4 regions of the Streptomyces sp. NPDC029138 genome follow, and region 2 is predicted to be linked to each of the others. Evidence: riboswitches for the same ligand, from Rfam matches in the RefSeq annotation. Region 2 holds a riboswitch; each other region holds the start of a gene.
The links. Region 2 has a riboswitch for cyclic di-AMP ahead of ACZ4WH_RS07455 (transglycosylase family protein). Riboswitches for the same ligand answer to the same signal wherever they lie in the genome.
Positions count from the first base shown of each region.

Region 1: linked by a shared signal. The riboswitch ahead of ACZ4WH_RS27065 (M23 family metallopeptidase) and the one ahead of ACZ4WH_RS07455 (transglycosylase family protein) in region 2 are both predicted to bind cyclic di-AMP.
Region 3: linked by a shared signal. The riboswitch ahead of ACZ4WH_RS23325 (M23 family metallopeptidase) and the one ahead of ACZ4WH_RS07455 (transglycosylase family protein) in region 2 are both predicted to bind cyclic di-AMP.
Region 4: linked by a shared signal. The riboswitch ahead of ACZ4WH_RS00435 (transglycosylase SLT domain-containing protein) and the one ahead of ACZ4WH_RS07455 (transglycosylase family protein) in region 2 are both predicted to bind cyclic di-AMP.

Region 1 is NZ_JBVHWM010000039.1:74,723-82,335, forward strand. Features, by position in the region: gene ACZ4WH_RS27035 (aspartate aminotransferase family protein) at 1-435, shown strand, start outside; gene ACZ4WH_RS27040 (helix-turn-helix domain-containing protein) at 525-1,154, shown strand; gene ACZ4WH_RS27045 (DUF6126 family protein) at 1,151-1,273, shown strand; gene ACZ4WH_RS27050 (hypothetical protein) at 1,303-2,103, shown strand; gene ACZ4WH_RS27055 (tyrosine-protein phosphatase) at 2,113-2,910, opposite strand; gene ACZ4WH_RS27060 (alpha-galactosidase) at 3,083-5,158, shown strand; cyclic di-AMP (ydaO/yuaA leader) riboswitch at 5,461-5,625, shown strand; gene ACZ4WH_RS27065 (M23 family metallopeptidase) at 5,629-6,513, shown strand; gene ACZ4WH_RS27070 (SGNH/GDSL hydrolase family protein) at 6,742-7,527, shown strand.
Region 2 is NZ_JBVHWM010000005.1:92,381-99,993, forward strand. Features, by position in the region: gene ACZ4WH_RS07445 (FtsB family cell division protein) at 22-498, opposite strand; gene eno (phosphopyruvate hydratase) at 609-1,895, opposite strand; gene ACZ4WH_RS07455 (transglycosylase family protein) at 2,195-2,890, opposite strand; cyclic di-AMP (ydaO/yuaA leader) riboswitch at 2,895-3,067, opposite strand; gene ACZ4WH_RS07460 (transglycosylase family protein) at 3,251-4,324, opposite strand; gene ACZ4WH_RS07465 (cytochrome P450 family protein) at 4,540-5,823, opposite strand; gene ACZ4WH_RS07470 (nucleoside triphosphate pyrophosphohydrolase) at 6,127-7,116, opposite strand; gene ACZ4WH_RS07475 (SurA N-terminal domain-containing protein) at 7,246-7,613, opposite strand, start outside.
Region 3 is NZ_JBVHWM010000030.1:71,841-79,453, reverse strand. Features, by position in the region: gene ACZ4WH_RS23330 (aldo/keto reductase) at 1-700, opposite strand, end outside; gene ACZ4WH_RS23325 (M23 family metallopeptidase) at 785-1,822, opposite strand; cyclic di-AMP (ydaO/yuaA leader) riboswitch at 1,833-1,999, opposite strand; gene ACZ4WH_RS23320 (PP2C family protein-serine/threonine phosphatase) at 2,242-3,420, opposite strand; tRNA gene ACZ4WH_RS23315 (tRNA-Met) at 3,545-3,618, shown strand; gene ACZ4WH_RS23310 (dihydrofolate reductase family protein) at 3,700-4,830, opposite strand; gene ACZ4WH_RS23305 (MarR family winged helix-turn-helix transcriptional regulator) at 4,896-5,423, shown strand; gene ACZ4WH_RS23300 (GTP cyclohydrolase II) at 5,522-6,157, shown strand; gene ACZ4WH_RS23295 (DHA2 family efflux MFS transporter permease subunit) at 6,160-7,613, opposite strand, start outside.
Region 4 is NZ_JBVHWM010000001.1:78,046-85,658, forward strand. Features, by position in the region: gene recQ (DNA helicase RecQ) at 1-794, shown strand, start outside; gene ACZ4WH_RS00415 (M56 family metallopeptidase) at 882-1,820, opposite strand; gene fahA (fumarylacetoacetase) at 2,098-3,315, opposite strand; gene ACZ4WH_RS00425 (hypothetical protein) at 3,436-3,573, shown strand; gene ACZ4WH_RS00430 (HAD family hydrolase) at 3,680-4,492, shown strand; gene ACZ4WH_RS00435 (transglycosylase SLT domain-containing protein) at 4,533-5,021, opposite strand; cyclic di-AMP (ydaO/yuaA leader) riboswitch at 5,027-5,206, opposite strand; gene ACZ4WH_RS00440 (polyprenyl synthetase family protein) at 5,751-6,761, shown strand; gene ACZ4WH_RS00445 (LolA family protein) at 7,018-7,613, shown strand, end outside.

The DNA.
Region 1 (7,613 bases), on a different contig from region 2:
GTCATGGAGAACGAGCAGATCGTCGCCGGCGTGCGCCGGACGGGTGAGCTGCTGAAGTCCCGGCTCACCGCGCTGATCGACACGTACGAGCTGCTCGCCGACGTCCGTGGCCGGGGCCTGATGATCGGCATCGAGTTCGGCAAGCCGTCCTCGCTGAAGCTGCGCAGCCGCTGGACCATGCTCCAGGCGGCCCGCAAGGGGCTGTTCGCCCAGATGGTCGTCGTGCCGCTGTTGCAGAAGCACCGGATCCTCACACAGGTCTCCGGTGACCATCTGGAGGTGATCAAGCTCATCCCGCCGCTGGTCATCGACGAGGCCGACGTGGACCGGTTCGTGGACGCGTTCACCGCGGTCATGGACGACGCGCACAGCGGCGGCGGTCTGATGTGGGACTTCGGCAAGACCTTGATCAAGCAGGCGGTGGCGAACCGCTGACCGGAGCGCCGACGGCGCGGCAGTTCTCGGCCCTTTGCCTCACAGGCAATAAAATTGCCTGACGGGCAAAGCTGGGGCTGAATGGAGGCATGAACGCCTCAGACGCCGCGCCGGCGGCGGGCTCCGCTCCGGACGACGGCCTTCCCGCCGTCGCACCGCAGCTGCGTGCCCTGCGCCGGCGCGCCGGCCTCACGCTGGAGGCCGCGGCCCGCGCCGCCGGGCTCTCCCCGGCCCACCTGTCCCGGCTGGAGACCGGGCAGCGTCACCCGTCGCTGCCGATGCTCCTCGCGCTCGCCCGTATCTACGGTACGACCGTCTCCGAACTCCTCGGTGAGACGGTCGCCGACCGGGACGCGATCGTGCGGGCCGCCGACATGGAGCCGACCCGCGCGGGCGGGTGGACGTACGTCCAGGCCGGGGCGCCCGGCCGCGGCATGCAGGCCCTGCGGGTGCGGGTGCCGTACGGCTCGCAGGGCGACATCGTGCGCGTCCACCCCGGCGAGGAGTGGCTCTACGTCCTCAAGGGGCGTCTGCGCCTGCGCCTCGGCGACACCATCCATCTGCTCGGGCCCGGTGACAGCGCGCACTTCGACTCGCTCACCCCGCACCGCCTCGCCGCCGAGGACCACGACGGCGTGGAACTGCTGTTCGTCCACACGCTGTTGCAGAGCCCCACGGCCACGCTGTGCCTGGGCCCGCTGACCGGAGAGCTGCCATGAGCAACTTCGAGGAGAAGTTCCCCCGTGCCCTGTGGATTCGGCTGATCATCTACATCGCCCTCGGGCATGTCCTGGCCGCGTTCCTCTACCTGCTGTTCGCGCTGGGCGGCAAGGGCTGACGCCGCGGGCCGCGTGACAGGATGAGCGGATGCCCGAGACATCCGACCTGGTCACCGCCCGCTGGCCCGTCGCCTCGCCCCGGACGGCCGACTGGCTGCGGGAGCAGGCCGGTGACGGCGTCACCGGGTTCATGCCCCCGCCGCTGCCGGACGCGGCCTGGGTGCTCAACGCCCTGTACGAGCACGAGCGGCTTCCGGCCGACGTGACGTACGACGAGTACCACCGTGCCCGCGCGGCGGAGGGCGGGGCCGAACGGGAGATCGTCGGCGGGATCGACCTCGCCGGCGTGGGGACGGCGACCGGCGGCGGTCTGGGCCGGGCCGGGCATCCCGGTCCCGGCTGGCGGCGGCTGCGCTGGGCGGACCTCGCCGCGCGGACCGGCGATCCGCTGGTGCCCGAAGGGCTGCTGCCCTCGTACCGCTGCCTCCCCTCGGCACGGAAGGGGGGCAGCTGGCCGCTGCGGATCGCGCCGCCCACCGAGGGCAGCCTGGACCGCGAGACCTGGAACCGGCTGACCGAGATCCTCACCGAGCACAGCCCGGCCGGCCCGGACACCCGCTGTCTGGCCTACTACAACCCGCTCATGCTGCGGCACCCCGACTTCGAGCACCCGCACGTCCGGTCCGGCCGGCTCGGTGACGCGCGGCTGCTGTACGACAACCCCGAGGTCGACTTCAGCCCGTCCAACCTCTGGGCCGAGGACCGCACATGGGTCCTGTGCACCGACTACGACCTGTGGGCCACCAAGGTGGCGGGCCCCGCCCCGCTCGTCGAGGCCCTGCTGCGCGACACCGAGATCGAGGCGATACGCCTGCCCTGGGCTCCCTGAGCGGGCCCGTCAGTCCAGCAGGCGTGCGCGCAGCCGCTCGCGGGTGTCGGAGGAGAGGCCCAGGCCCTCGGTCAGGTAGGTGTCGACGTCGCCCCAGGTCTCCTCGATGCTCGCGAAGGCCGCCTCCAGGTACTCGGCGCGGGCGTCGAAGAGCGGGTTGAGCAGCTCCATCACCTCGGGGGTGTACGCGGTGTCCGCGCTGCCGCTGCGGCGGACCTTGTAGCGGCGGTGCTTGGCACCCGACTCCAGGTAGTCGGCGACGATCGCGTCCCGCTCCACCCCGAGAGCGAGGAGCGTGACCGCTATGGAGATGCCCGCGCGGTCCTTGCCGGCCGCGCAGTGCATCAGCGCGGGCACGCTGTCGTCGGCGAGCGCGTGCAGCACGCGCGCGTGCTCGGCGGTGCGCTCCCTGACGATCTTCCGGTAGGAGGCGATCATCCGGGCCGCGCCCTTGCCGTCGTCCAGGATCGCGCGCAGCTGGTCGAGGTCGCCGTCGCGGACCATCTGCCAGAACTCGGCGCCGTCCGCCGGATCGCTCAGCGGCAGGTTCACATTCCGCACGCCGGGCAGCTCGACATCCGGGCCCTCCAGCTTCTGGTCGGCCGCGTTGCGGAAGTCGAAGACCGTGTGCAGGCCCAGGGAGGCGAGGAAGGCCGCGTCCTCCTCCGTCGCGTGCGCCAGGTGCCCGCTGCGGAACAGCACGCCGTACCGCACCCGCCGCCCGTCCGTGGTCGGCAGCCCGCCCACGTCACGGAAATTGCGCACTCCGGCCAGCTCCGGCTCGGTCGACGGGACCTGCTGCGTCACGGGGGCTCCTCCCGGTCGGTTCCCGCCGTCGCGGCTCGTCGGCAGGCGCTCCGTCGACCATACGGCATCGATTTCCTCGGGCAATGAGTTGTCCACAGGCATTGTCAGAGGGGTCCGCGGCCCCTGATGATGTTGGCACTTGAGCGGATCTGTTGGCACCTGTGAGGTCTCGATGCTGGACATCGCCGAAGACGGTCGTACCTGGCTCCTGTCGGGCCCCGGCAGCAGCTACGCCCTGCATCTGACCGGCGCGGACGAGCTGCTCCACCTGCACTGGGGGCCACGGATCGCCCTCGCCGACGCCGAGGCCCTCGCGGTGAGCCCGCTGCCCGGCTACTGGCCCTTCGAGTCCCCGCTCGACGGCCGGGAGGAGTACCCCGTCGAGGGCGGCCCCCGCTTCGTCCGCCCCGCCCTGTCCGTGCGCACCGAGGAGCGGCGCGGCACCGAGTGGCGCTTCGTGTCGTACGACACCACGGAGGACGACGAGCTGCGGCTGCGCTTCGACGACGACGGCGTGGTGATCACCCTGCACTACCGCATGCGCGGGGACGTCGTCGAGCGCTGGGTCACCGTCGAGAACGGCGGCCACGCGCGCGTGGAGCTGCTGAGGGCCGACGCGGCCACCTGGACCCTGCCCGACCGCGAGGGCTGGCGGCTGTCCCAGCTGCACGGTCGCTGGGCCGCCGAGTCCCGGCTCGCCACCGCCCCCCTCACCTTCGGTGAGAAGGTCATCGGCAGCCGCCGCGGCCACACCGGCCACCAGCACCTGCCCTGGGTCGCCCTCGACACCGACGCCACCGAGGAGCGCGGCGAGGTCTACGGCTGCGCGCTCGGCTGGTCCGGCTCCTGGCGCATCGCGGTCGCCCAGCTCCCGGACGCGCGCGTGCAGATCACCGGCGGCGCCGGCTACGACGACTCGGGCCTGCTGCTCCTCGCGCCCGGGGAGTCGTACACCACCCCGGTCTTCGCGGGGCTGTGGACCGACGGCGGCTTCGGCGGCGCGAGCCGCGCCTGGCACGCCTACCAGCGGGCGTACGTCATCCCGGACGCCGAGCGGGACCGGCCCGTGCTGTTCAACTCGTGGGAGGCCACCTTCTTCGACATCTCCGAGGAGCAGCAGCTCACGCTCGCCCGCCGGGCCGCCGAGATCGGCATCGAGCTGTTCGTCGTCGACGACGGCTGGTTCGGCGCCCGCACCAGCGACCGCGCCGGCCTCGGCGACTGGACGCCCAACCCCGACCGCTTCCCGCACGGCCTGAAGCCCCTCGCCGACCAGGTGCACGGGCTCGGCATGCAGTTCGGCATCTGGGTCGAGCCCGAGATGGTCAACCCGGACAGCGACCTGTACCGCGCCCACCCGGACTGGGTGCAGTACCAACCGGGACGGAAGCGGACGGAACTGCGCAATCAGCTCGTTCTCAACCTCGCGCGCGAGGACGTCCAGGAGTATCTGTGGGAGCAGTTGGACACCCTGCTGTCCAGCGCCCCGATCGACTACGTGAAGTGGGACTTCAACCGCTGCTTCACCGACGCCGGCTGGCCCGGGGAGCCGTACCCGCAGCGCCTGTGGGTGGACCACGTCCGCGCCCTCTACGCCCTGCTGGACAGGCTGCGGGCCGCGCACCCCAAAGTCGCCTTCGAGTCCTGCTCGGGCGGCGGCGGCCGGATCGACCTCGGGGTGCTCGGCCGCACCGACCAGGTGTGGACCTCCGACAACACCGACCCGCTGGACCGGCTCGCCATCCAGCACGGCTTCACGCAGATCCATCCCGCGCGCGTGATGGCGGCCTGGGTCACCGACAGCCCGAACACCCAGCTCAACGGGCGGGTCAGCTCGCTGCGCTTCCGGTTCGTCAGTGCCATGGCGGGGGTGCTCGGGGTCGGTGGCGACCTGACCGAGTGGAGCGCGGAGGAGCTGGCCGAGGCCCGGCGGTGGGTGGAGCTGTACAAGCAGATCCGCCCGGTCGTGCAGCACGGCGAGCTGTACCGGCTGCGGCCCCCGACGGGCGGTCTGAGCGCCGTGCAGTACGTCCGGGGGGAGGAGACCGTCGTCCTCGCCTGGTTGCAGGCGCAGAGCTACGGCGAGCCGGTACCGGCGGTGCGGCTGCGCGGGCTCGACCCGGCGGCGTCGTACGAATGCCGCGAAACGGGCGAAGTGTACCGAGGTGCCGTACTGCTGCACCATGGGCTGCGGACCGGGCTCAAGGGTGACCTGGATGCGACGGTTATCCACCTGCGTCGTATCTGACTTTTCTGCCCGAATTGACGCCTTCATTCCAACTCGCCGCGGAATGGGGGAGCCTGGAGGGGTGGAGCGTGAGGAGCGTCATATCGGTGACGGTGCGTCGCGCGCCATGTCCACGTAATTCCGCTGGGGAATAGGCGAATTGAAAAGGAGAAGGGGCGGGAATTCACGCTCGGTGACCGTGAATTCCCGTATCCGATCATCCGAAACCGGAACAACGGGAACCGGCTGCTTGTTTCCGCGCGTCCTGCTCGCTTACGTTCGCCACCGACCCGGGCGGAACGCCGAATCCTGCCGCCGTCCGGACTCCCCACACACTTGACCCGCGTCGGCAGGAGCGGGGGACCCACCAGGTAAGAACTGCCTGTCCGGTCTCCGCGACAGGCTAGGGGTGCAGCCGTGCCGCGCACGGCCGGGCAGCTCCAGCCCGAACCCGACAGCTGACCTCGCAGGCGTCGGAGAGGAATTGCGCCATGCCTGCCAAGGGTAAGCACCGACGTCCCAAGACCCCGCGTTTTTCCCGCTCCCTCGCCGTCGCCGGAACCGGTGGCGCCGCCCTGGCCCTGCCCCTCCTCGGGGCCACCGGAGCGCACGCCGCGACCCCCGCGCAGTCCGTCTCCGGACCGGCCGCGCAGACCCTTCCCGACGCGGTGAAGAAGACTGCCGCGCAGCAGAACTCGGGCGTGCGCACCTACACCGTGCGCAGCGGCGACTGCCTCGCGACGATCGCCGCGGACCAGCACGTCAGCGGCGGCTGGCAGCGGCTCTACGACGACAACCGGCAGGCCATCGGCGCCGACCCGGCGGTCATCCACCCGGGCCTGAAGCTGAGCCTCGGCGAGAAGGCGGCGGCCACCACGGAGTCGGCGGCCCCCAAGTCCACGGATTCCGCCGCATCGAAGTCCACCCAGCAGGCCTCGGCGAAGCCCGCTTCCCAGCCCGCGTCCGCCGGTTACACCCTCCCGGTGGCCGGCGCCACCGTCGGCACCGCCTACCACGTCGCCGGCAGCATGTGGTCCAGCGGCTACCACACCGGCGTCGACTTCGTCGTCCCGACCGGCACCCCGCTCAAGGCCGTCGGCGCGGGCACCGTCGTCTCCGCCGGCTGGGGCGGCGCGTACGGCAACCAGGTCGTCATCAAGCTGAACGACGGCTACTACGCCCAGTACGGCCACCTCTCCCGGCTCTCCGTCTCGGCCGGGCAGAGCGTGACCGCGGGTCAGCAGATCGGCCTGTCCGGCGCCACCGGCAACGTGACCGGCCCGCACCTGCACTTCGAGATCCGCACCACGCCGAACTACGGCTCGGACGTGGACCCGGTCGCCTACCTCCGCTCGCACGGCGTCGCCGTCGGCTGACGCCCGCGCCCCCTTCGAACCACCTGCCTGACACGCTGCCGAAGGCCGGACCCACGATCCCCGGGTCCGGCCTTCGGTGTACCGGCAGCCTCTATTCCTTGCTTTGCAAATTATTTAAGAGTGGCTCATCTCACCGTTCGTCAAGCCCTGCCTACGGTCGCGTAGGTCACATCCGAAGGTGAATCATGGTCCGACGTGGCAGACGATTCGAAGAATGACAGCAGATCAGTGATCGGGTCGTACGTGGCGGTGGGGGACAGCTTCACCGAGGGCGTCGGCGACCCCGGCCCCGACGGGGCGTTCGTGGGCTGGGCCGACCGCTTCGCGGTGCTGCTCGCCGACCGGCGTCCCGAGGGAGACTTCCAGTACACCAACCTCGCCGTGCGCGGGAAGCTGCTGGACCAGATCGTGGCCGACCAGGTGCCGCAGGCCATCGGCATGGCCCCGGACCTGATCTCCTTCTGCGCCGGCGGGAACGACATCATCCGCCCGGGCACGGACCCCGACGAGGTGGCCGAGCGCTTCGAACGGGCCGTGGCCCGGCTGACGGAGGCCGCCGGCACGGTCATGGTGACGACCGGGTTCGACACCCGTGGCGTCCCCGTCCTCAAGCACCTGCGCGGCAAGATCGCCACCTACAACGGGCACGTCCGTGCCATCGCCGACCGGTACGGCTGCCCCGTCCTCGACCTGTGGTCCCTCAAGTCCGTGCAGGACCGCAGGGCCTGGGACAACGACCGGCTGCACCTCTCGCCCGAGGGGCACACGCGCGTGGCACTGCGCGCCGGACAGGTCCTCGGCCTGGACGTCCCGGCCGACCCGGAGCAGCCGTGGCCGCCGCTGCCGCCCCGGGGCACGCTGGAGATCCGCCGCGACGACGTCCAGTGGGCCCGCGAGTACCTCGTCCCCTGGATCGGCCGCCGCCTGCGCGGCGAATCCTCCGGCGACCACGTGACCGCGAAGGGAACGCTGTCACCGCACGACATCAAGATGCGGATCGCTTCGGTGGCCTAGGCTCGCCCGGAACGCTCGCTTCCGCCCGCCACGGCCCGCGCCGGCACCACCGGCGCGGGCGCCCTCGCCGCTCCCCAGGCCCGAAC
Region 2 (7,613 bases):
GTGTCGCGACCGGCGGGCCGGTCACTGGTCGGAGGCGTCGGACTTGTCGACGCCGTCCCAGACGTTCGCGTACCAGGGCCGGTGGGCGGCCCCGAGGTCGGTGCGGGACTGCCTGGCCGCGCCCGGGTCGACGACCACGTACCCGGTCTCGCCGGGCATCACATAGTGCAGCCGGCGGCGGATCTGCTGCTCGGCGTAGGCGTCGTCCTGCCAGCGCGCCTTCAGGTCGCGCAGCTGCTCGACGCGCCGGCGGGCCTCCTCCCGCTGCCGCTGGAGGTCGGCGATCTCCGCGCGCTGGGAGACGTACTGCCGCATCGGATACGCCAGGGCGACGATCATCGTGCACAGCACCAGCGCGAGCAGGGCCGCGCGGCCGGTGAGCCGGGAGCGGCGGGCCTGCCGCTTGGTCTGGGAGCGGTAGACACGGGCCGCTGTCTGCTCGCCGAGCAGCCGCAGCCTGGTCGCGGTGGAGAAACGGTCCCGGTCCTTCACGGCCATCTGGCTCTCCGCCTCCCCTTTCACACGTGCGTACGTCCCCGGACACGGTACGGGACCGAGTACGGGGACGTACGTACGACTGGCTAGGACTTAGCCCAGGAAGGCTCAGCTCAGCCCTTGAAGCGCGGGAACGCGCTGCGGCCGGCGTACACCGCCGCGTCGTCGAGGATCTCCTCGATGCGCAGCAGCTGGTTGTACTTGGCGACGCGCTCGGAGCGGGCCGGGGCGCCGGTCTTGATCTGGCCGCAGTTGGTGGCGACGGCCAGGTCGGCGATGGTGACGTCCTCGGTCTCGCCGGAGCGGTGCGACATCATGCACTTGAAGCCGTTGCGCTGGGCCAGCTCGACGGCGTCCAGGGTCTCGGTCAGCGAGCCGATCTGGTTGACCTTGACCAGCAGGGCGTTGGCCGCGCCCTCCTCGATGCCACGGGCGAGGCGCTCGGGGTTGGTGACGAACAGGTCGTCACCGACGATCTGGACCTTGTCGCCGAGGCGGTCGGTGAGGACCTTCCAGCCCGCCCAGTCGTCCTCGAACAGCGGGTCCTCGATGGAGACGAGCGGGTAGGCCGCCACGAGCTCCTCGTAGTACTCCGTCATCTCGGCGGCGGAGCGCTCCTTGCCCTCGAAGAGGTACTTGCCGTCCTTGTAGAACTCGGAGGCGGCCACGTCGAGCGCGAGGGCGATCTGCTGGCCGGGGGCGTAGCCGGCCTCCTTGATGGCCTCCAGGATGAGGTCGAGGGCCTCACGGTTGGAGCCGAGGTTCGGGGCGAAGCCGCCCTCGTCGCCGAGGCCGGTGGACAGGCCCTTGCTCTTCAGGACCTTCTTCAGGGTGTGGTAGACCTCGGTGCCCCAGCGCAGCGCCTCGGAGAAGGACTCCGCGCCGATCGGGGCGATCATGAACTCCTGGATGTCCACGTTGGAGTCGGCGTGCGAGCCGCCGTTCAGGATGTTCATCATCGGCACCGGCAGCAGGTGCGCGTTCGGGCCGCCCAGGTAGCGGAAGAGGGGGAGGTCGCTGGCCTCGGAGGCGGCGTGGGCGACGGCGAGCGAGACGCCGAGGATGGCGTTGGCGCCGAGGGAGCCCTTGTTGTCGGTGGCGTCCAGGTCGAACATGGCCTGGTCGATCAGGCGCTGCTCGGTGGCGTCGTAGCCGACCAGCTCCGGGCCGATCTGCTCGATGACGGCGAGGACGGCCTTCTCGACACCCTTGCCCTGGTAGCGGTTCGGGTCACCGTCGCGCAGCTCGATGGCCTCGAAGGCGCCCGTCGAGGCGCCGGACGGGACGGCGGCACGACCCGTGCTGCCGTCGTCGAGGCCGACCTCGACCTCGACCGTGGGGTTGCCTCGGGAGTCCAGGATTTCCCGGGCTACGACGACGTCGATGGACGGCACGAGCATCTCCTTCTTGGATGTGACGCTGGAAGTGCGGGGCTGGTGTGCCTTGCGACTAGAGCCTAACCGTCCCAGGGGCGTCGGCCACCGACCGACCGTCCCGTGGACAAGCCGACGGTACCTTTTGTTTCTCGCCGAAACAAAGGGTGCGGGGGCGGTGGACACGAAAAAGCCCCGCCCCGGTGCGTACGGGGGAACACGCACCGGGGCGGGGAGCCCGTGGGGACGGGGGGACGGCCCGCACAGGGGCCTTCAGCGTGGCCCGCGAGGATGCGCGGGCCTCTGCTCCGGCTCGGAGCCGGATGTCACTTCAGGTGCAGCTGCTGACCCGGGTAGATCAGGTTGGCATCCTCGACGATGTCCTTGTTCAGCTCGAACAGCTTCTGCCAGCCGCCCTGCACGTGGTGCTTCTCGGCGATGGAGCTGAGGGTGTCACCGGTGACGACCTTGTACTCGCCGTCGCCCTTCTTGACCTTCTTGCCGGTCGGGGTGGTGACGGTCCTGCTCTGGCTCTTGCTCGGGCTCGCGGCCGGACGCTCGGCGGAGCGGGAGGCGGCCTGCTCGCCGGTGGAGCGTGTGGTGGAGCCGCCCGAGTTCGTGGAGGTGCTCGGGGCGGAGCCGTTGTACGGGGTGCTGGACAGGCCCGTGCCGCAGACCGGCCAGGCGCCCTTGCCCTGAGCGGCGAGGACCTTCTCGGCGACGGCTATCTGCTGCGCCTTGCTCGCCTTGTCGGCGGTGGCGGCGTACTGCGTGCCGCCGTACGCGGCCCAGGTGGAGGCGGAGAACTGGAGACCGCCGTAGTAGCCGTTGCCGGTGTTGATGGACCAGTTGCCGCCGGACTCGCACTGGGCGACCGTGTCCCACTGGGAGGCGGTGGCGGCGGAGGCGTTGCCGGCCGCCATCAGCGGGGCGGCGACGGCGGCACCGGTGACACCGGCGAGCGTGATGGCGCGGACGGCCTTGGACGGACGACGGTGCTTGCCCTTGCTGGAGAACAGCATGGATCGATCCCCTCACCGACGCCTGCGAGGTGAGCTGTCGGGTTCGGGCCGGTTGAGTTGCCCGGCCGCACTCCGCTTGCGCGGGATGCGGCTTCACCCCCAGCCGGTTCCGGCATCAACTGCCGGGCCCGGCACTTACCTTGGGTCCCCCGCTCCTGCCTACGGCGCTTGACGCGACGACTGTTCCCGGGCAACCGCTGGCAGGATTCGGCGTTGCGGCTGCCGGGGCTCGTGGTGACGAGCGGTCCTGACCGTAGACACGCGATCCGCGGAATTTCAAAGACGATCAGGGCTTCTGAGACTCATCCCACACTTTCGCCAAACCGGACATTAGGGCGTTAAGTGGGGCGTCAACTCCCGCTACCTCGCGCCCGTTTCGCCCCCGATTTCCAGGGTCTGACCGGCACTGATGTCGTTCGGGTCGGTTCCGATGGCCGTCTTGTTGTCGGCGTAGAGCGCGCGCCACCCGCCGTCGACGTCAAGGGAGTCGGCGATGGAGACGAGGGAGTCGCCCTGGCGGACGGTGTACGTGTCCGTTTCGCGGGAGGCATGACGGCCGGAAGATGCGGCCTTCTGACCGTTTGTCACGCTTTCGTCCGCACCGGTCTCGTCCGCGCTCGCGCCGCGGTGGCGTCCGCCGCTGAGGGACCCGGTGTCGACCAGGCTCCAAGAACCGGCGGCCTGCTGCGGGTTGTCCTGGATGCCGGCGTCCGGGGTGGCCGTGGGCGAACTGTCGGTTCCCTGTGAGCTTCCGGCGCTCGGCGCGGTGGACTTGTCGGACTTGGGGGTTTTGGTCCCCGTCGAACCGGTGGCCTCACCGGCGTCCTTGCCCGGCTTGACGCTCGGAGTGCCGGTGTCGTCCGAGGAGGAACCCGTCTTCGAGCCGGAGTTGGCGTCCGAGCCGGCACCGGTGGAGGGCGACGAACCCGGCAGACCGGACGAGTCGGAGCCACCGGACGAACCGGATGTACCGGAGTTGCCGGCCGATCCGGACGAGTCACCCGAACCGCCGCTGCCACCGGAGCCGCCGACACCCGTGTCGACGTGCGTCGAGCCCGAGTCCTCGGTCAGACCGGACAGCAGGGCGCAGGTGGCCCAGGGGGTGGTGCCCCTGTCGGCGAGGATCTTCTCGGCGACGGCGATCTGCTGGTTGCGGCTGGCCTGGTCGGGGCTGGCCGCGAACCGGCCGCCGCCGTACGCGTTCCAGTCCTCCTGCGAGATCTGGAGGCCGCCGTAGTACCCGTTGCCAGGGTCCGCGCTCCAGGAGCCGCCGCTCTCGCACTCGGCCACCTTGTCCCAGGTGGTGCCGTCCGCCGCGTTGGCGCTCGCCGCGCCGAGGAGCGGGATGGCGATGGCGGAGCCGGTCACTCCGGCCGCGACGAGGAGAGCCGGGGCCTGACGGGGGCGACGGTGTCGGCCGTTCCCGGAGAGCATGCAGAAGCCTTTCGAGCGACAGCAGGACCGGCGCGGCGGATGAAGCCGGTCGCCGCGCTGATGGGTGAACGTATCGGCAGACGATCACTTGTCACAAGTTCATGCCGCGCAGATCACGTGAAGATCACAGAGTTGAACGTCTGTCATCTTCCCTTGAAGGACCTGTGCCGAGGCCCCGGCGGGCCGCGTCCAGGCGGTGCGATCAGGCGGTGCGATCAGGCCCTGTGGCCGTCGGTGGGCGTGAACTCCACCGGCAGCGTGCGCAGGCCGCGCATGATGAGCCCGCCGCGCCAGCGCAGCTCGGCCGGGTCCGCGGCGAGCCGCAGATCGGGCAGCCGGGTGAGCAGCGTGGCGAGCGCGGTCTGACCCTCCAGGCGGGCGAGCGGCGCGCCGAGGCAGTAGTGGATGCCGTGGCCGTAACCGAGGTGCTGGTTGTCGCGGCGGGCGAGGTCCAGCACGTCCGGGTCGGCGAACCGCTCCGGGTCCCGGTCGGCGGCGGCGAGGACGACGAGCACCGGGTCGCCCGGCGCGATGCTCTGCCCGCCGATGGTGAGCGGCTCGGTGGCGAACCGCCAGGTGGCCAGCTCCACCGGGCCGTCGTAGCGCAGCAGTTCCTCCACGCCGGTCGCCAGCAGCTCCGTCTCCTGGCGCGCGAGGGACTCCTCGAGCCGCCGGCGCTGCTCGGGGTGCGTGAGCAGGGCGTAGGTGCCGTTGCCGATGAGATTGACGGTCGTCTCGAAGCCGGCGAAGAGGAGGATGAAGGCCATGGCCGCGGCCTCGTTCTCGGTGAGGTGCTCGCCGTGGTCCGAGGCACGGATGAGGCCGGAGATCAGGTCCTCGCCGGGCGCCGGCTCGGCCGGCAGAGCCTCGCGCTTCTTGTGGATCAGCTCGGCGAGATAGCCGCGCATCTTCTTCACCGACCGGGCGACCCCGCCCCGGGGGCCTCCGCCGTGCCGGATCATCATGCCCGCCCAGTCCCGGAAGTCGTCCTGGTCCTCGCGCGGGACGCCGAGCAGGTCGCAGATGGCGTAGATGGGCAGCGGGAAGGCGAACTCGTGGATGAGGTCGGCGGAGCCGCGCCGCGCGAACTGGTCGATGAGGTGATCGGTCAGCTCCTGCACCCGGGGCGCGAACTCGGCGACGCGGCGGGGTGTGAAGGCCTTGCTGACCAGGCGGCGCAGCCGGGTGTGGTCCGGCGGGTCGATGTTCAGCAGATGCGTCATCAGCTCGGCCTTGCGCTCGCCTGGGATGCCGGTCTTGCCCTTGGCGTGCGCGGGTTCGTCGTGATGCGCCGGGTTCTTGCTCAGCCGTTGGTCGGCCAGGGCCTGCCGGGCATCGGCGTACCGGGTGACCAGCCAGGCCTCGACCCCGCTCGGCAACCGCGTCCGGTGCACGGGGGCGTGCTCGCGCAGCCAGGCGTAAGCCGGGTAGGGGTCGGCGGCGAACTCCCAGGTGAAGAGGGCGGGAGCGGGCTGGTCGAGGTGGGGCTGGTCGGTCACTCCTCGACCGTATCCCGCCGGCCGAGCAGTGCCGGGCGGGGTGGGGCTGACCCCCGGGGGGCGCGGGAGAGGCGGGGTGTCCTACGGAGCCCGCAGACCCGGGGGCGGGGCAGCGGCGGGGGTTGTACTGCGGAGCCCGCAGACCCCGAGGGCGCGGGAGCCGCGGGGGGGCTGCCCTGCGGAGCCCGCAGACCCCAGGAGCGCCGGACCGGCGGGGGTTGTCCTGTGGAGCCGTTCCTCCGGCACCGGGGAAGCGGGCTGAGCGTAGGGCTGGAATCCGTGCGGCGTCCTCGGGCCGCGGGGCTAAGCGGGCAGGCCCTCGGCCGTCCGTATCGCGTCCCGGTACGCCCGGGCCGCCGCCCGCAGCGCCGCCTCCGGGTCGACGCCGGAGGCCTCGGCGCGGACCGCCAGCGCCAGCAGCTCGTAGCCGATGCCCTCGCCCTGCGGCAGGGGTACCGCCAGGCCCGCCGTGCGGGTGCGGGAGGCGAGCTTGGCGGCGAGGGCCAGGCCGGGCTGGCCGAGCGGGACGCCGTCCGTGACCGAGTCGCGCCGCTTCTCCTCCGCCTTGGTGCGCAGCCAGTGCTCCTTGACGTCCTCCGGGGTCTCGGCCTCCTCGTCGCCGAAGACGTGCGGGTGCCGGTGGATGAGCTTGGCGACGATGCCGCCGGCGACGTCGTCGACGGAGAACGGCGCGTCCGGGTCCTCCTCGGCGATGCGGGAGTGGAAGACGACCTGGAGGAGGACGTCGCCCAGCTCTTCGCGCAGCTCCGCGCGGTCGCCGGCCTCGATCGCCTCGACCAGTTCGTACGCCTCCTCGATGCCGTACTTCGCCAGGCCCTCGTGGGTCTGCCGGGAGGACCACGGGCACTCGGCGCGGATGCGGTCCATCACCTGCACGAGGTCCAGCAGGCGGGCGCCGGGCAGGTCGTAGGAGGCGGGGAGCAGCTCCAGCTCCGGCATGGCGACCCGGCCGGAGCCGGCCAGGCGGGCCAGGCCGTCGGTGAGGGCGGGCTCTCCCTCACCCGTGGCGACGACCACCACCGTCCGGCCTCCGGCGCAGGCGTCGACCAGCTCCTGGGCGGTGGGGGACGCCTCCGCCACCGCGATCCCGGCCTCGCGCAGATACGGCAGCTGCGGATGGGCGCCGTCCGCGCACAGCACGGCGTCGGCGGTGCGCAGGGCCTGCCAGGCGGGCCAGGACAGCAGACCGGGGGCGACGCGGTGGCTGGTGGTGAGCAGGACGATGCGGCCGGGGGCGGCTTCCCCACGGGCTTCGGGGCTGGTTTCGTTCACGATCCGAACGTAACCCACGGGGCGAGGGAGAGGATTCGGTTGTCCACAGGCCCGACGGGGTCGTGTGATCGTATGACCGGTGGCACCGCCACGTGACCGGTGGCACCGCCCCGCCGGGCAGCGGCCCGCCTACGCCGTCACCGGCTCCCCGCCCGCCGTCGTGACCTCCCGCACCCACGGCGTCTCCGCGTCCACCCTGCTGCTCTTCTGGACGTCCCAGGAGCCGTAGCGCGGGTTGAGGTCGACGTGGAGTTCCTCGGAGGCCTTGGACAGGGCCTTCCAGAAGGCGGGCTGGCTGGTGTCGGTGCCGAGCCGCGCGGCGAGCTTCTGGGCCTCCAGTTGCAGGCGCAGGTTGTCGTCGAGGCGGGCCGGGGCGATGCCGTACTTCTGCAACCAGGCCGCCTCCAGGCCCTTGCCGCCGCCGGCCTGCCGCTCCAGCTCGCCGCGCATCTGCTGGACCTCCTTGCGGGTCACCGTGATGCCCGCGTCCCGCGCGG
Region 3 (7,613 bases), on a different contig from region 2:
CGGCGCGGGCGCTGTCGACGGTCGTGCCGGGCCGGTACTTGCCGGTGAGGAAGCCCGAGGCGAGGGAGAAGTACGGGACGGCGGACAGGCCCTCGCGGGCGACGAGATCCTGGAGCGGGCCCTCGTAGGTGTCCCGGGAGACCAGGTTGTAGTGCGGCTGGAGGGCGACGTAACGGGCGAGACCCTCGCGGTCGGAGAAGTCGAGGGAGGCCCGCAGGCGCTCGGGGCTGATGTTGGAGGCGGCGATGTGCCGGACCTTGCCGGCCTTCACCAGCTCGTCCAGTGCGCCGATGATCTCCTCGACCGGCACCTCGGGCTTGTCGAAGTGGGTGTAGTAGAGGTCGATGTGGTCGGTGTCCAGGCGGCGCAGGGAGGCGTCGGCGGCGGCCTTGATGGTGGCGGCGGACAGGCCCTGGTACTCCGGGTGCTGGCTCACCTTGGTGGCGATGACGACATCGGAGCGGTTGCCGCGGGCCTTGACCCACTTGCCGATGATCGTCTCCGACTCGCCGCCCTGGTTGCCCTCGATCCAGGCGGAGTAGGAGTCGGCGGTGTCGATGAAGTTGCCGCCCGCGGCGGTGTAGGCGTCGAGGACGGCGAAGGAGGTCTGCTCGTCGGCGGTCCAGCCGAAGACGTTGCCGCCGAGGGAGAGCGGGAAGACCTCGAGATCGGAGGAGCCGAGTTTGCGAAGTGACGTCATACGTCAAGTCAACGCCGGCGGTGGGTGATCACATCCCGCCGCCGACGCCGAGTTCCCGCCAACTTCACCCGCGCTGAACGGGCCTCAGGGAGTGAGGCCCTTGTCGCGCAGCCACGCCATCGGGTCGATGCCGGTGGCCTGGCCGCCGGGGTGGACCTCCAGGTGCAGGTGCGGGCCGGTGACGTTGCCGGTGGCGCCGACGCGGCCGATGACCTCGCCGGTGGTGACCTTCTGGCCGACGGAGACGCTGATCGAGGACTGGTGGCAGAACCACAGCTCGGTGCCGTCGTCCAGGGTGAGGATCGTGCGGTAGCCGTAGGAGCCGGCCCAGCCCGCCTCGGTGATCGTGCCGCTGTGCACGGCCTTGATCAGGGTGCCGGTGGGGGCGGCGAAGTCGAGACCGGTGTGGTAGCCGGAGGACCACATTCCGCCGGCCTGGCCGAAGGTCGAGGTGATCGTGTACGCCGAGGTCGGCAGCGTGTACTGCTTGGCCAGCCGGGCCAGCCGCTCCTCCTCGGCCTTCTTCTCGGCGGCGGCCTCCGCCTTCTCCTTGGCCGCGGCGGCCTTGGCGGCGGCCTCCTTCTCGGCCTGGGCTGCGGCGGCGGCGCTCTGCTTCTCGGCGGCGGCGAGTGCGGCGGCGGTGGCCTTGCTCTCGGCCTGGCCCTGCTGCTGCTCGGCCTGGGCCATGATCCGGGTGCGCAGCGCCTCGCCCGCGTCGGCGGTGTCCTCGGCGGCGTCCGTGGTCACGCCGACGCTGCTCAGCGTGGTCGTGGCGGCCTCGGCCGGCTGGGGGTCGGCGGAGTCGTCGTCGAAGAGGGAGCCGACGGAGGGCAGGTCCGGCAGGGAGATGGAGACCGGCGGCTTGCCGGTGTTGGCGCTGGCCATGCCGCCCGCTCCGACCGCGGCCATGACGCCGACGCCGAGGACGGTGGAGCTGCGCGCGAAGCCGCCGCGCTGCTTGGCCACGCGGTGCCGGCCACGGACCGGGGCGACGGACTCCTCGGTGGGGTTCCACTCCTCCCAGGGGCCCTCCTCGGCGTGGTAGGCGCCGTACCCGAAGGTCTCGGGCTCGCGCTGTGCCGGTATGAACGGGGCTTCTGGGACAGGCCGGTTGGACGCCACGCGGGCGTGCTCCTTTCCTTCCTTTCGCCTACCGGGTTAGCTGACGGGTTCGGAGCAGGAAGGTCTCCTACGCGCGTATACCGGTCGTGGACTCCGTGAGTCCACGGCGGCATCCGCGTGATTCACCCCAGGGTGGTGGTTCCCCGGCTCCCTTGCGGGATTCGGCGCGTGCGCACGGAGCCGCCTCTTGTGACGGCTGTGACGACCGCGCTGCGTTATCGAACGTTAATAGACCTGCCAGTCACTTTCCAAGCCGTTCGGCTTGATCATTCACGTCTTTACCGGTGAAGTTATCACCCACTACCCCGCCAAAAAGGGCGAGTTGACCGAGCGGCGGTCCCGTTCAGCAGTCACTTTCGGTTTTGATGGTGACTCAGATGTTATGCGCACGGCGCTCGTCCGGTCACCTTCGGTGACGTTCAGGGCCGGCGTACGGCGATCAGCGCCATGTCGTCGGTCATGCCGCCGGAGTGCCGGCGCACCTCCTGCGCGAGCCGTCCGACCAGCGCGGCCGGGCCGGCGAAGGTGCGCCCGGCGAGCCGCCGTTCGGGGTCGTAGAACCGGCCGTGGGTGTCCCGGGCCTCGGACAGGCCGTCGGTGTAGAGCAGCAGGGTGGCACCGCTCGGGAAGCCGGTCTCGGTGGCCCGGTCCGGCCACAGGCCCAGGTCGCCCATGCCGAGCGGCAGCGCGGGCTCGCCGGGGACCAGGGCGCGCACGGTGCCGTCGGCGTGCAGCAGCAGTGGTGGCGGATGACCTCGGTTGACGATCCGTACGACGCCGTCGTCGTGCGGGAGTTCGGCGAGGACGGCGGTGGTGAACCCCTCGAAGGCGTCGATCCCGTCGCGCCGGGTGCCCTCGCGGGCCAGGGCTCGCTCCAGCCGCTCGGCGACCGCCTCCAGCGTGGCCTCCTGCTCGGCCGCCTCCCGGAACGCGCCGATCACCACGGCCACGGCGGCGACCGCGCCCATGCCCTTGCCGCGCACGTCCCCGACGACCAGCCGGACGCCGTACGGGCTGTCCTGCACCGCGTACAGGTCGCCGCCGATGAACGCGTCCTGCCGTGCCGCCTCGTAGCAGGCGGCGATCTCGTAGCCCCCGATCCGTTCGTCCGGCTCCGGCAGGACGGCCCGCTGGGCGGCCTCCGCGATCTCCCGCGCGGAGGCGAGCCGCCGGTCGCCCCGGCGGACCACCCGGTTGATGGCGACGGCCAGCAGGGCGACCGTGGCCACGGTGACCACGTCGGTGAGAGTGCCGACGGCCGGATGGACCCCGGCGTCGGTGTGCACGGCGTAGGCGGCGGCGAGGGAGGCGAGGCCGGTCAGGACGGTGGTGCGCAGGGACGACAGGGGCGCGGCGACCAGCGGGGCCGCGGTGAAGAACGGGACGGCGGTGAAGTCGTCCGGGGCCAGCAGGCCGTACAGGACACCACAGACGATGAGGAGGGCCGGCAGGGCGCGGGCCAGGGCCCGGGGGCTCGGGCGGCGCCGGGCGCGCAGCGGCGCCCGCTCGCCGCCGAGGCCCGGGTCGGGCACCGGGTCGCCGGGGAGCCGGCCGCCCGCCCTGGCGTACGGGCTCTCCTCCACCTTTCCAGGGCGCACCGCGTGTCTCCCGCTTGTCCGACGTACCTCCAGGTTTCCGGGCCCCGGGGCCGGCGGCGACCGGTGTGGACCGAAAGGGGTGCGCGAGCGGTCCCGCGCATGGCGTACACTGGAGTCACAACGACGCGGGGTGGAGCAGCTCGGTAGCTCGCTGGGCTCATAACCCAGAGGTCGCAGGTTCAAATCCTGTCCCCGCTACTGAAGGCTCAGGGCCCGGAATCCAACGGATTCCGGGCCCTGAGTGTTTTCCGGCCCAGCCCTGGCAGACCGGGCAGGCGCTCACAGCAAGTGAACGTTCGGCGCCTTGGCAAGCTCCTCCAGCTCAGGAAGCACGACAACCCGCGCACCTCCGGCTACGAGAACCCCCGTCCCGTCGGCCGCGTGGACAAAGGTGTCGGGTTCACGCCACGCGGTGACGACCCTCCGCACCCCAGCCCGAAGAATCAGCTCGGCACAGGGAGCCGGACGGGACGCACGCCGGGCACAAGGCTCCAGGCTGCTGTACACCGTGGCACCGGCCACCCGCGCATCGCCGGGATCGATCTTCGCGAGCGCCGCCTCCTCCGCGTGAACAACAGGATCGGTGCCCTCCCGTGAATGGCCCCGGGCCAGCTCCGTACCGTCGTCGGCGACGACCACCGCACCCACGCTGAACGCCGTCTCCGACGGCGGACACAGCGCCGCCAGCTCACAGGCGGTCCGCAGCCAGTGGCGGTCGGCGGCGGTGGCGACCGCCCCGGTGCCGGGGGCCGTCGGCACGTACCGCATGAGGACGACGTCCTCGATCCGGCGGGTGTCGAGCAGGCGCAGCCGTCCGGGCTGGTAGGCCCCCGGCCCGAACAGGCGGGGCGCCGTGGGGTCGCCGACGAACAGCGGGGCGAGAACCAGCTGGAGTTCGTCGGCGAGGCCCTGGTGCAGCAGCTGCGTGTGGACCGTGCCGCCGCCCTCGACCATCAGGCGGCCGACGCCGCGCACGTCGTGCAGATGCTCCAGCAGGACCCGCCAGTCCAGGGCGGGGCCGAGCGGGACGACGTCGGCGGTGTACCCGAGGAGGCGGGCGGCCCGCTCGGCGCCCTGGTCGGTGGTGTAGACGATCTTGTCGCCCCCGGTGTGCCAGAAGTTGGCGTCCGGGTCGAGGTCGCCGGTGGCGGTGACCGTGACCTTCAGCGGGTACTCCGGCTTGCCCTCCACCACCCGGGCCGCACGCCGCTCGGCGGAGTTGACGAGCAGGCGGGGGTTGTCGGCGCGGATCGTGCCGGCGCCGATGAGGATCGCGTCGACCGAGGCCCGTACCGCGTCGACCCGGTCGAAGTCGGCCGGGCTGGAGAGCAGCAGGCGCTCGGGGCCAGTGTCGTCCAGGTAGCCGTCGAGGGAGACGGCGGCGGACAGCAGCACGTACGGCAGGGGCATCGGCGCTCTCTCTTCCGGAGGCGGACGGGCTTGGTTCAACTTTTAAACAAACTTACACTGGCCGCATGACGACCCGCTGGCTCACCCCCGAGGAGCAGCGCGCCTGGCGCGCCTACATCGCCGCCTCCCGCCTCCTGGAGGACGCGATCGACCGGCAGCTCCAGCAGGAGGGTGGCATGCCGCACCTGTTCTACTCGGTGCTGGCCAACCTCTCCGAGGCCCCCGACCGGCGGCTGCGCATGACCGATCTCGCCGAGACGCTGAAGATCACCCGCAGCCGGTTGACGTACGTGGTGACCCGGCTGGAGCGGGACGGCCTGGTGCGCCGGGAGAACTGCCGCTGGGACAAGCGCAGCTCGCTCGCGGTGCTGACGGACGAGGGGACGGCCGTCCTGGAGCGTACGGCACCCGGGCATGTCGAGACGGTCCGCAGCACCCTGTTCGACCGGCTCACCCCGGAGCAGGTGGGGCAGCTGGAGGAGATCTGCACCGGGATCGCGCGCGGGCTCCAGGGCGAGGACACCGAGTCCGGGACCGACGACGTGCCCTGGCGGCGCCGTTCGTCCTGCTCGTCGCCGCCCGCTTCCTCGTGAACCGGCCGGGCCCGGCGCAATTGCTTTAAGTTTTAAGCAGGGGTAGGGTCCATGCGAACCGCTGCTTCAAATCTGAAGCAACTGTCCCGGAGGACCGCATGCCCGACATCCCCGCCGCCACCCCGCGTGCCCGCGTCCGGGTACCGCTGCGCTTCGCCGACGGCTACCGCGCCGACGCCGAACTCGTCACCTTCCACGGCCTCACCGACGGCCGGGAACACCTCGCCGTCGTCCTCGGCGACCCCGGCCCGGTCCCGCTGGTGCGCCTGCACTCCGAGTGCCTGACCGGGGACGTCTTCGGCTCGGCCCGCTGCGACTGCGGACCCCAGCTGCGCGAGGCGGTCGAGCGCATCGCCGGCCGCGGCGGCGTCCTGCTCTACCTCCGCCAGGAGGGCCGGGGCATCGGCCTCTACAACAAGCTCGACGCGTACGCCCTCCAGGACGAGGGTCTCGACACCTACGCGGCGAACGCCGCCCTCGGCCTGCCGGAGGACGCCCGCGACTACACGGCCGCCGCCCAGATGCTCGGCGCCCTCGGCATCACCGAGCTGGACCTGCTCTCCAACAACCCCGACAAGGCCGAACAGCTGCGCTCGCTCGGAATCGCGGTACGGGACCGGGTGCCGACCGGTGTCTTCCCCACGGCCCACAACGTCCGCTACCTGCGCGCGAAGGTGCTCCAGACCCAGCACACCCTGCCGCTGGCCGAACTGACCGAGCTGACGGCGGGCTAGTGCTAGGCCCTGTCGTCCGGACCATCCCGGCGTCGCGGGGCCCGGTCGGCCGCGGGGTGGCCGGGGAGCCGGAGCGCCGCGAGGATGCCGAGGGCTAGCAGGGCCGCCGCCACGGCGTAGGTGAGCCGGAAGCCGGCCGGGTCCGGGCCCGCCGCGCCCAGCACCACCGACAGCAGGGCCGTACCGACCGACGCGGCGAGCTGGGCGTTGATGCTCAGCGCCGTGCTCGCCCCGGCCAGCCGGTCCGGGGGCAGGCCCCGGGTCGCGGTGGTCATCGCCGGCATCAGCGTCATCCCGGCGCCGACGCCCATCACCGTCCCCGCGACCACGATCCGCCAGGGCGCGACCCCCGCCGTGCCGGTCTGCCACGCCAGCAGCCCCATCCCGAGGGCGGCCACCGCGCAGCCGGCCGCGATCAGCCGGCGCGGTACCGCCGTGTCGATCCGCCGGGCCGCGATCTGCATCGTCGTACCGACCACGAGCCCGACCGGCGCGCCGAGCAGCCCGGCCGCCGTCGCGCTCAGGCCCCGCTCCTGCTGCCAGTACAGCGGCCCGAGCAGCATCGACCCGAAGTAGCCGCAGGCGAACGGGGCGAGCGTGCCGATGCCCGCGGCGAAGGTACGGTCCCGCAGCAGCCGCAGGTCCAGCAGCGGGGCGCGGACGGCGAGCGCCCGCCGTACGAAGGCCGCCGCGAGCACGGCACCGGCGAGCGTCGGCAGCAGCGCGCCGGGGGCCGTGAAGTCCCCGCGCTCACCGCCCCGGGCCAGGCCGTACAGGAGCAGGGCCAGACCGGGCGAGAGCGTCAGCAGGCCGGGGACGTCCAGCCGGGGGCGGTCCGGGCCGCGGGCGTCCGGTGCGTCCTTCGGCAGCAGGCGGACCGCGAGGGCCAGGGCCAGGGCGCCGACGGGCAGGTTGATCAGGAAGATCCAGTGCCAGGAGGCGGCGTCGACCAGCCAGCCGCCGAGCACCGGGCCGGCGACCGGGCCGATCAGGATGGGCAGCCCCAGCAGGCCCATCGCCCGGCCGAGCCGGGCCCGGTCGGCGACCCGCATGCCCATCGCCATGCCGACCGGCTGGAGCAGGCCGCCGCCCAGCCCCTGCACCGCGCGGAACGCGATCAGACTGCCCGCGTCCCAGGCGCAGGCGGCGAGCAGCGAGCCCAGCGTGAACAGGGCGAGCGCGGTCACGTACGTCCGCTTGGCGCCGATGCGGCCCATCGCCCAGGCGGCGGTCGGGATGACCGCGGCGAGCGCGAGCGTGTAGGCGGTCGCGGTCCACTGGATGGTCTCCAGCGGGGCGCCGAAGGACTCCGAGAGGTGGCGCAGCGCGACGTTGACGATCGTCATGTCGAGCACGGACATGATCGTGCCGAGGACGACGACGGTCACGACCCGGTAGAGGGCGGTCGAGGAGGCGGCGGCGGGGCTCGCCGCGCCGACGGAGGGAGCGGGCCGAA
Region 4 (7,613 bases), on a different contig from region 2:
ACACCTGCCTCACCCCACCCGAGACCTGGGACGGCACGGTCGCCGCGCAGAAGGTGCTGTCGACGGTGGTGCGGCTACAGCGCGAACGCGGGCAGAAGTTCGGCGCGATGCAGATCGTCGACATCCTGCTCGGCAAGCGCACCGGCAAGGTGATCCAGTTCGACCACGACCAGCTGTCGGTCTTCGGCATCGGCCAGGATCTTTCCGAGGGCGAGTGGCGCGGGGTCATCCGGCAGCTGCTGGCCCAGGGGCTCCTCGCGGTCGAGGGGGAGTACGGCACCCTGGTGCTCACCGAGGCGAGCGGCTCGGTGCTGCGGCGCGAGCGCGACGTGCCGCTGCGCAAGGAGCCGAAGAAGCCGGCCGCCTCCCGGTCGCGGTCCACCGGTTCCTCCGGGGGCGACCGCAAGGGCAAGGCCGTCGCGGCCGAGCTGCCCGAGGCGCTGCTCCCCGCCTTCGAGGCCCTGCGGGCGTGGCGCGCCGAACAGGCCCGGGAACAGGGTGTCCCGGCGTACGTCATCTTCCACGACGCCACCCTGCGGGAGATCGTGACCCGGTGGCCCGGTTCGGTGCGGGAGCTGGGCACGGTGAACGGCGTCGGCGAGAAGAAGCTGGTGACGTACGGCGAAGGGGTGCTCCAGGTGCTGGCCTCCCTGGACGGGCCTGCCTCGGTGACCGCCGACCCCCCGGCGGCCGCTGACACCCCGGCCGCCGTCGACACCCGGGACGCCACCGACACCCAGTTCGCCGACTGGCCCGAGCCGACGGACGAGCCGGAACCGGACGACTGGATATAGCCGGCCGGGGGCAGCCGGGACAGTCCGGGGCAGCCGGGACAGCCCGACGGCAAAACCGTCGGACCTCAGGACAGTGCCGTCCGGCTCTCAGGACAGTGCCGTCAGGCCCGGGGCGAAGGTGATCAGCAGCGGGAGCAGCGGCACCAGCGCGGCCACCGTCGTCGTCAGCGCCCGGTGCCGGCGCAGCAGCCGTGGCGGCGGCTCCAGCAGGCGGTCCACACGCTCGCCGAGGAGGCGGCGGCTGGAGTCGCAGGACAGGACACCCCGGTGCTGGTTCAGCTCGATCAGGGCGAGGGCCGTGGTGAGGTGCCCGCAGCGCCGGGAGGCCGTGTCATCGGCGGCCAGCTCGACCAGGCGGTGCGTCTGGTCGCAGAAGTGGGCGAAGAGCGGTACGCGGGGGAAGCCCGTGGCGAGGGCGGTGGACAGGTGCAGCAGCCAGTCGTGGTGGGCGCGGGCGTGGCCGCGCTCGTGGGTGAGGACGGCGTCCAGCTGAAGGTCGGTGAGGCGGTGCAACGCCCCCGTGGTGACGACGAGTTGCGAGGGGTGCCCCGGCATCCACCAGGCGTCCGGGTACTCGTCCTCCAGCACCAGCATGGGCCCGCGTGCCGCCGGCAGCCCGGCCGGCAGCTCGGGGGCGCGCTCGCGCAGGTGCGCCCGGGCCTGGCCCCGGCTGCGGCGGGCCTCGAAGAGTTCCCGGGCCAGCATCGCCGTTGTCCAGGCGGCCCCGCAGGCCAGCAGCATGGTGAGCGCGGCGGCCCACACCGGCGCGGTGGACAGGTCGTACGCGGCGGTGACGGCGGGCGGCGCGGGAGCGAACACGCGGTCGCGGACGGTGTGGAAGACGGCCGCCGCGCCCAGGACCAGTGCGGTCAGGCAGCACAGCAGGACGGTGGCGACCAGGCACTGCCACACCCACAGCGCGACCACGGGTTCCCGCTCGGGCCAGGCGGCACGGGTCAGCGCGCGCGGCGCCGGTACGGCGGCCGTCAGGGCGACGACGCTCAGCAGGAGCAGGCAGACAGTCATGCCGGGGCTCCGGTTCCTGGTCGGAGAGGTGGGCGGGTGACGGTGGTGCCGGGCACGCGTCACGCGACGGCGGCTCGCGCGTGGTGCGTGTCCCCGTCAGTATGACGAAGACGGGCGGTCGGAGTCAGGTGTCGACGCCGATCCGCCGGGACCGGCAGGCAGGCCCGCGACCCCTGCCGCGCCCGACCGCCCCGCCGCGCCCGACCGCCCCGCCGCGCGAGCCACCCGACCCACCCGGCAACCCCGCCCGACACCCTCACCCCGGCACCCCGCAACGTCAGCCCGACACCACCCGCCCGCTGACCTCGCCCAGTCCCACCCGGCGGCCGTCCGCGCCCGGGGCCCATGCCGACAGGGTGACCACGTCGCCGTCCTCCAGGAAGGTCCGCTTGCCGTCGGGGAGTTCGAGGGGGTCGCGGCCGTTCCAGGTCAGTTCCAGCAGGGAGCCGCGCTGGCGTTCGGCGGGGCCGCTCACCGTGCCGGAGCCGTACAGGTCGCCCGTGCGCAGCGAGGCGCCGTTCACGGTCATGTGGGCGAGCTGCTGGGCGGCGGTCCAGTACATCGTGGAGAAGGGTGGTTCGGAGACGACGTGGCCGTTGACCGCGACGGAGATGCGGAGGTCGTAGCCGCCGGGCTCGGTGCCGGGCGCCGAGTCGTCCAGGTAGGGCAGCAGCGGATGCGTGCGCTCCGGAGGCGCCACACGCGCGTGGTCCAGCGCCTCCAGCGGGGTGATCCACGCCGACACCGAGGTGGCGAAGGACTTGCCGAGGAACGGGCCGAGAGGGACGTACTCCCAGGCCTGGATGTCGCGTGCGGACCAGTCGTTCAGCAGGCACAGCCCGAAGACGTGCTCCCGGAAGTCGCCGAGCGCGACCGGGGTGCCGAGCCGCGACGGCACGCCCACGACGAAGCCGACCTCGGCCTCGATGTCGAGCCGGATGGAGGGACCGAAGACGGGCGCGGGGTCGGCGGGGGCCTTGCGCTGCCCGGACGGCCGTACGACGTCCGTGCCGGAGACGACCACGGTGCCGGAGCGGCCGTGGTAACCGATCGGCAGGTGCTTCCAGTTGGGGGTGAGGGAGTCCTCGGCGTCCGGGCGGAAGATCTGACCGACGTTCCGGGCGTGGTTCTCCGAGGCGTAGAAGTCGACGTAGTCCGCGACCTCGAAGGGCAGGTGCAGGGTCACCTCGGACAGGGGGTGGAAGAGCGGCTCGACGGTCGCGCGGTTCGCCGGGTCCGTGACCCAGGAGGTGACGGTGCGTCGTACGTCCGACCAGGTGGCGCGGCCGGCTGCCAGCAGCGGGTTGAGGGTGGCTCGGGCGAGCAGCGGCTGGTGGGGCGAGCCGAGCGCGGCGGCCGCGGCGCCCGCGTCGAGGACGTGGTTCCCGAGCCGGACGCCGATCCTCCGCTCCGTGCTGCCGGAGGGCGAGAACACGCCATAGGGGAGGTTGTGCGGACCGAAGGGGTCGCCCTCGGGGACGTCGAAGGGGGGCATGGGGTGCTGCCTCACTCTCATCCGGGCCATGCATGGCGATGCGTTCCATGTGGTCGGGCCACACGTTACGGCCGAGCTGCGCGTCTTGGGCAGTGCCTCACCAGGCGCAACCGGCCCGCCGTGAACGGCACCACGCGGATCGGCACCCGTGAGGGACTGCTCAGCCTGGCCCGCGGCTGGGGCGAGGAGCCCGGCGTGATCCTCCGGGAGTTCGCTTCGCCGTGCCTGATGGAGCACCTGGCCGTGGCCCACCGGTGAGCAGCGCCCATCGCCTGGTCCATGGCGGGCGGTTGGGGCGGGACGGCACGTAAGTGCGGGGAACGGCGGGTGAGTCGGCGGTGCGCCCTGTCCGTATTCTCTGATCATGGCACCCACCCCGGCATATGCACTGATCGCCACTGACCTGGACGGGACGCTGCTGCGCGGCGACGACACCGTCTCCGACCGGTCGCTCGCCGCGCTCGCGCGGGTGGCGCGGGCCGGCGCCCGGCACCTGGTGGTGACGGGCCGCCCGGCCCCGCGGGTACGGCCGCTGCTCGCGGACCTCGGCTGCGCGGGGCTCGCGGTATGCGGGCAGGGGGCGCAGGTCTACGACGCCGGGACCGACCGTCTGCTGTGGTCGGTGCGGCTGGACCGGGAACTGGCCGACACGGCGCTCGGCAAGATCGAGGCGGAGGTGGGGCAGGTGTACGCGGCGGTCGACCAGGACGGCGTGGAGGGGCTCACGCTCATCGAGCCCGGCTACCGGATGCCCCACCCGACGCTGCCCGCGGTGCGGGTCGGCCGGCGGGACGACCTGTGGTGCGCGCCCATCAGCAAGGTGCTGCTGCGGCACGCCACCCTGTCCGACGACGAGTTGGCGGCCGTGGCCCGGGCCGCGGTGGGCTCGCTGGCGACGGTCACCATGTCGGGGCCGGGCACGGTGGAGCTCCAGCCGAGCGGGGTCACGAAGGCGACCGGGCTGGCGCTGGCCGCCGAACGGCTCGGGATCGCCGCCGAAGAGGCCCTCGCCTTCGGCGACATGCCCAACGACATCCCGATGTTCGACTGGGCCGGGCGCGGTGTCGCCATGGCCGACGCGCATCCCGAACTCAAGGCGGTGGCCGACGAGGTCACCTTGTCGAACGAGGACGACGGCGTCGCCGTCGTCCTCGAAAGACTCTTCCCGACCGACTGACCGGAATATCAGTAGCGTCCGGCCGGGCCGCCGGTGCCGGTCAGTACGCGCCGAACACGTTGTCGATCGACCCGTAGCGGGCGGCCGCGTAGTTGCAGGCGGCGGTGATGTTGGCGACCGGGTCGTAGATGTCGAAGGACGTTCCGGCCACGTGGTACGCGTTGAACGTCGGGTCGATGACCTGGAGCAGGCCCTTGGACGGGATGCCCTTGGCGGCGTTGGAGTCCCAGAGGTTGATGGCCTTCGGGTTGCCCGAGGACTCGCGGATGATGTTGCGGTAGATGCCGTTGTAGGTGCCCGGGATGCGCTTCTCGGCCATGATCGCGAGCGACTCGCGGATCCAGCCGTCGAGGTTGTTCGGGTAGCCGGCCGGGGTGGTGGCGGCCGTCGCGGTGGTGCTGGGGGCCGCGGAGGCGCTGGTCGCGCCGATGAGCGGCAGGGCGAGGACGGCGGCGCCGGTGCCGACGGCGGTGAGGGCGCGGACAACGCGGCTGTTCCGGGTACGGCGGGGCTGAGCGACAGCAGACATGGGGGCGTTCCTCTCCGGCGCCTGCGAGGTGAGCTGTCGGGTTCGGGCGGGGAGGTGCCCGGCCGTGCCCCTGACGGAGGCATGGCTTCACCCCTAGCCGTCCCGGCGCGGCGTGTGCCGTCCGGACCAGCGGCTTACCTGGGTCCCCCGCTCCTGCCGTACGAATGAGTTCGTGGATGGGTATACGGGCGGCGGCAGGATTCGGCGTCCGCCCGACGGCCCGGAACGTATGCGAGAGCACATGTCGGGAACAAGTGCCGGATTCATAGAACGTGCGATTTGACCTTGATCGACGGCGTATGAGGTGCTTGATCCTTTGCGGTTGCCAATCCTCAACTCGCCGACGGCGCAAGGTATCGAGCAGGTTCGGTCGAGGGGGCGGGTCCGCCGGGCGCGTGACCCAACTCACGAAATAGCAAACAGATTTAAATCGGACATGGGGGATTAGGGGGATTCACGCCTGAAGTCGGAGTGATGGTGGAACCCGGCATGGGGTGCGCGTCGTTGTCGAGGTGAGGGCACAGTGTCCGGATTACTCTTATATGGAGAAATGTCCGCTCACATCATGTGATCAAAACCATGTCGATCATGATCCGATATCGCCCGGGCTGGACCGGTGGGCGCTATCGGTGATCGAAACAGGACCGGATACGCTGACTTGAGTGATGGCAGCGACCTATCGACAAACCGTGTAATCGCCAGCAGACACCAGCAGACAGGAGACCCCTCGTGACCGTCGTCGGGCCGTTCGGGCTGAGCGTGCGGGACCAGGCTCTGGAAGCCGATGTCCAGGCCGGATTGGCGGCTGTCGAGGAAGGCTTGCTCGAAGCCACCAAGAGCGAGGTCCCGTTCATCACGGAGGCCGCGCAGCACCTCGTGCGGGCGGGCGGGAAGCGGTTCCGGCCACTCCTCGTGATGCTCGCCGCCCAGTTCGGCGACCCCTACACGCCGGGCGTGGTGCCGTCGGCCGTGGTCGTGGAGCTGACCCATCTGGCCACGCTGTACCACGACGACGTCATGGACGAGGCGGCCGTACGGCGCGGCGTGGACAGCGCCAACACGCGCTGGGGCAACTCGGTCGCGGTCCTCACCGGCGACTTCCTCTTCGCCCGAGCCTCCCAGATCCTCGCCGACCTCGGCCCCGAGGCGGTCCGGGTGCAGGCCCTGGCGTTCGAACGGCTCGTCACCGGCCAGATCCTGGAGACCGCGGGTCCCTCGGACGGCCGAGACCCGGTCGAGCACTATCTGGACGTGCTCGCCGGCAAGACGGGCTCCCTGGTGGCGGTGTCGTGCCGGTTCGGCGCGATGATGTCCGGCGCCGACGAGACGGTCGTCGACGTGCTCACCCAGTACGGCGAACGGCTCGGGGTCGCCTTCCAGCTCGCGGACGACGTCCTGGACATCGCCTCCGACTCTCACGAGTCCGGCAAGACCCCGGGCACCGACCTGCGCGAGGGCATCCCGACCCTGCCGGTACTGCGGCTGCGCGAGCGGGCCGCCCGGCTGGGGCTGGCCGAGGACGTCGCGCTGTGCGAGCTGCTGGACTCCGACCTCAGCGACGACGCCCGGCACGCCGAGGCGCTGGCCGCGCTGCGCGCGCACCCCGCGCTGGAGCAGGCCCGCCGGGACACCGTGCGGTACGCGGAGGAGGCGCGGTCCGCGCTCGCCCCGCTGCGCGAGTGCGATGCGAAGGCGGCGCTGCTCGAGCTGTGCGACGCGGTCGTGCACCGCGCCGGCTGACCCGGCCGCTCACCCGTACGGGTGCCGGCCCCCGGTACGACCCCTACGGGTCGGGTGGAGAAACCGCCGCCGGGTGTCATACCGCAGGTGTAGACGGAGTTGGCTCCGAGGTCTGACGCTTGTTCACGGCCGATTTGGTCAGATGGACACCACGGAAATCACCACTCCTCACCGATTCGGGTGAGAATGGCGGCTCAGGGTGGACCAGCGGACCAGCGTGAGGACAGCCGCCGCCGACGACGGAGGTAAGGCACACATGGCACCGTACGAATCCGACGACGCAGTGGGCGCGGCGCGGGACGAGCACCCGCGCTCGGGCCGGCGCAAGGCCGCCCGGTACGCCGTGCCGGTCGCGGTGGTGGGGGTGGCGGCGGCCACGATCGGGCTGGTCCCGGCGCTCGCCGACTCCGGTGACCCCGACCTGCCGAAGATCAGCGCACAGCAGCTCATCGAGAAGATCGCCAAGTCGGACGTGCAGCAGCTGTCCGGCACGGTGAAGATCAGCACCGACCTCGGCCTGCCCGACCTCGGCGGCCTGGAGAACGGCCTGATGTCCGGCGCGGGCCGGGACGGCTCCGGCGACGGTTCCTCCGCCGACCCGCAGGCCAAGCTCACCGAGCTGGTCTCCGGCACGCACACCCTGCGCGTCGCCGCGGACGGCCCGGACCGGCAGAAGCTGTCGCTGCTGGAGAGCGGCGCCGAGTACAGCCTGATCCACGACGGCAAGGACGTCTGGGGCTACGACAGCAAGAGCAACGAGGTCCACCACTCCACCGCGGCCGGCCCCGGCAAGGACCGCGAGGCCGAGCCGCCCGCCACGCCCAAGGACTTCGCCGACGAGGCCCTGAAGTC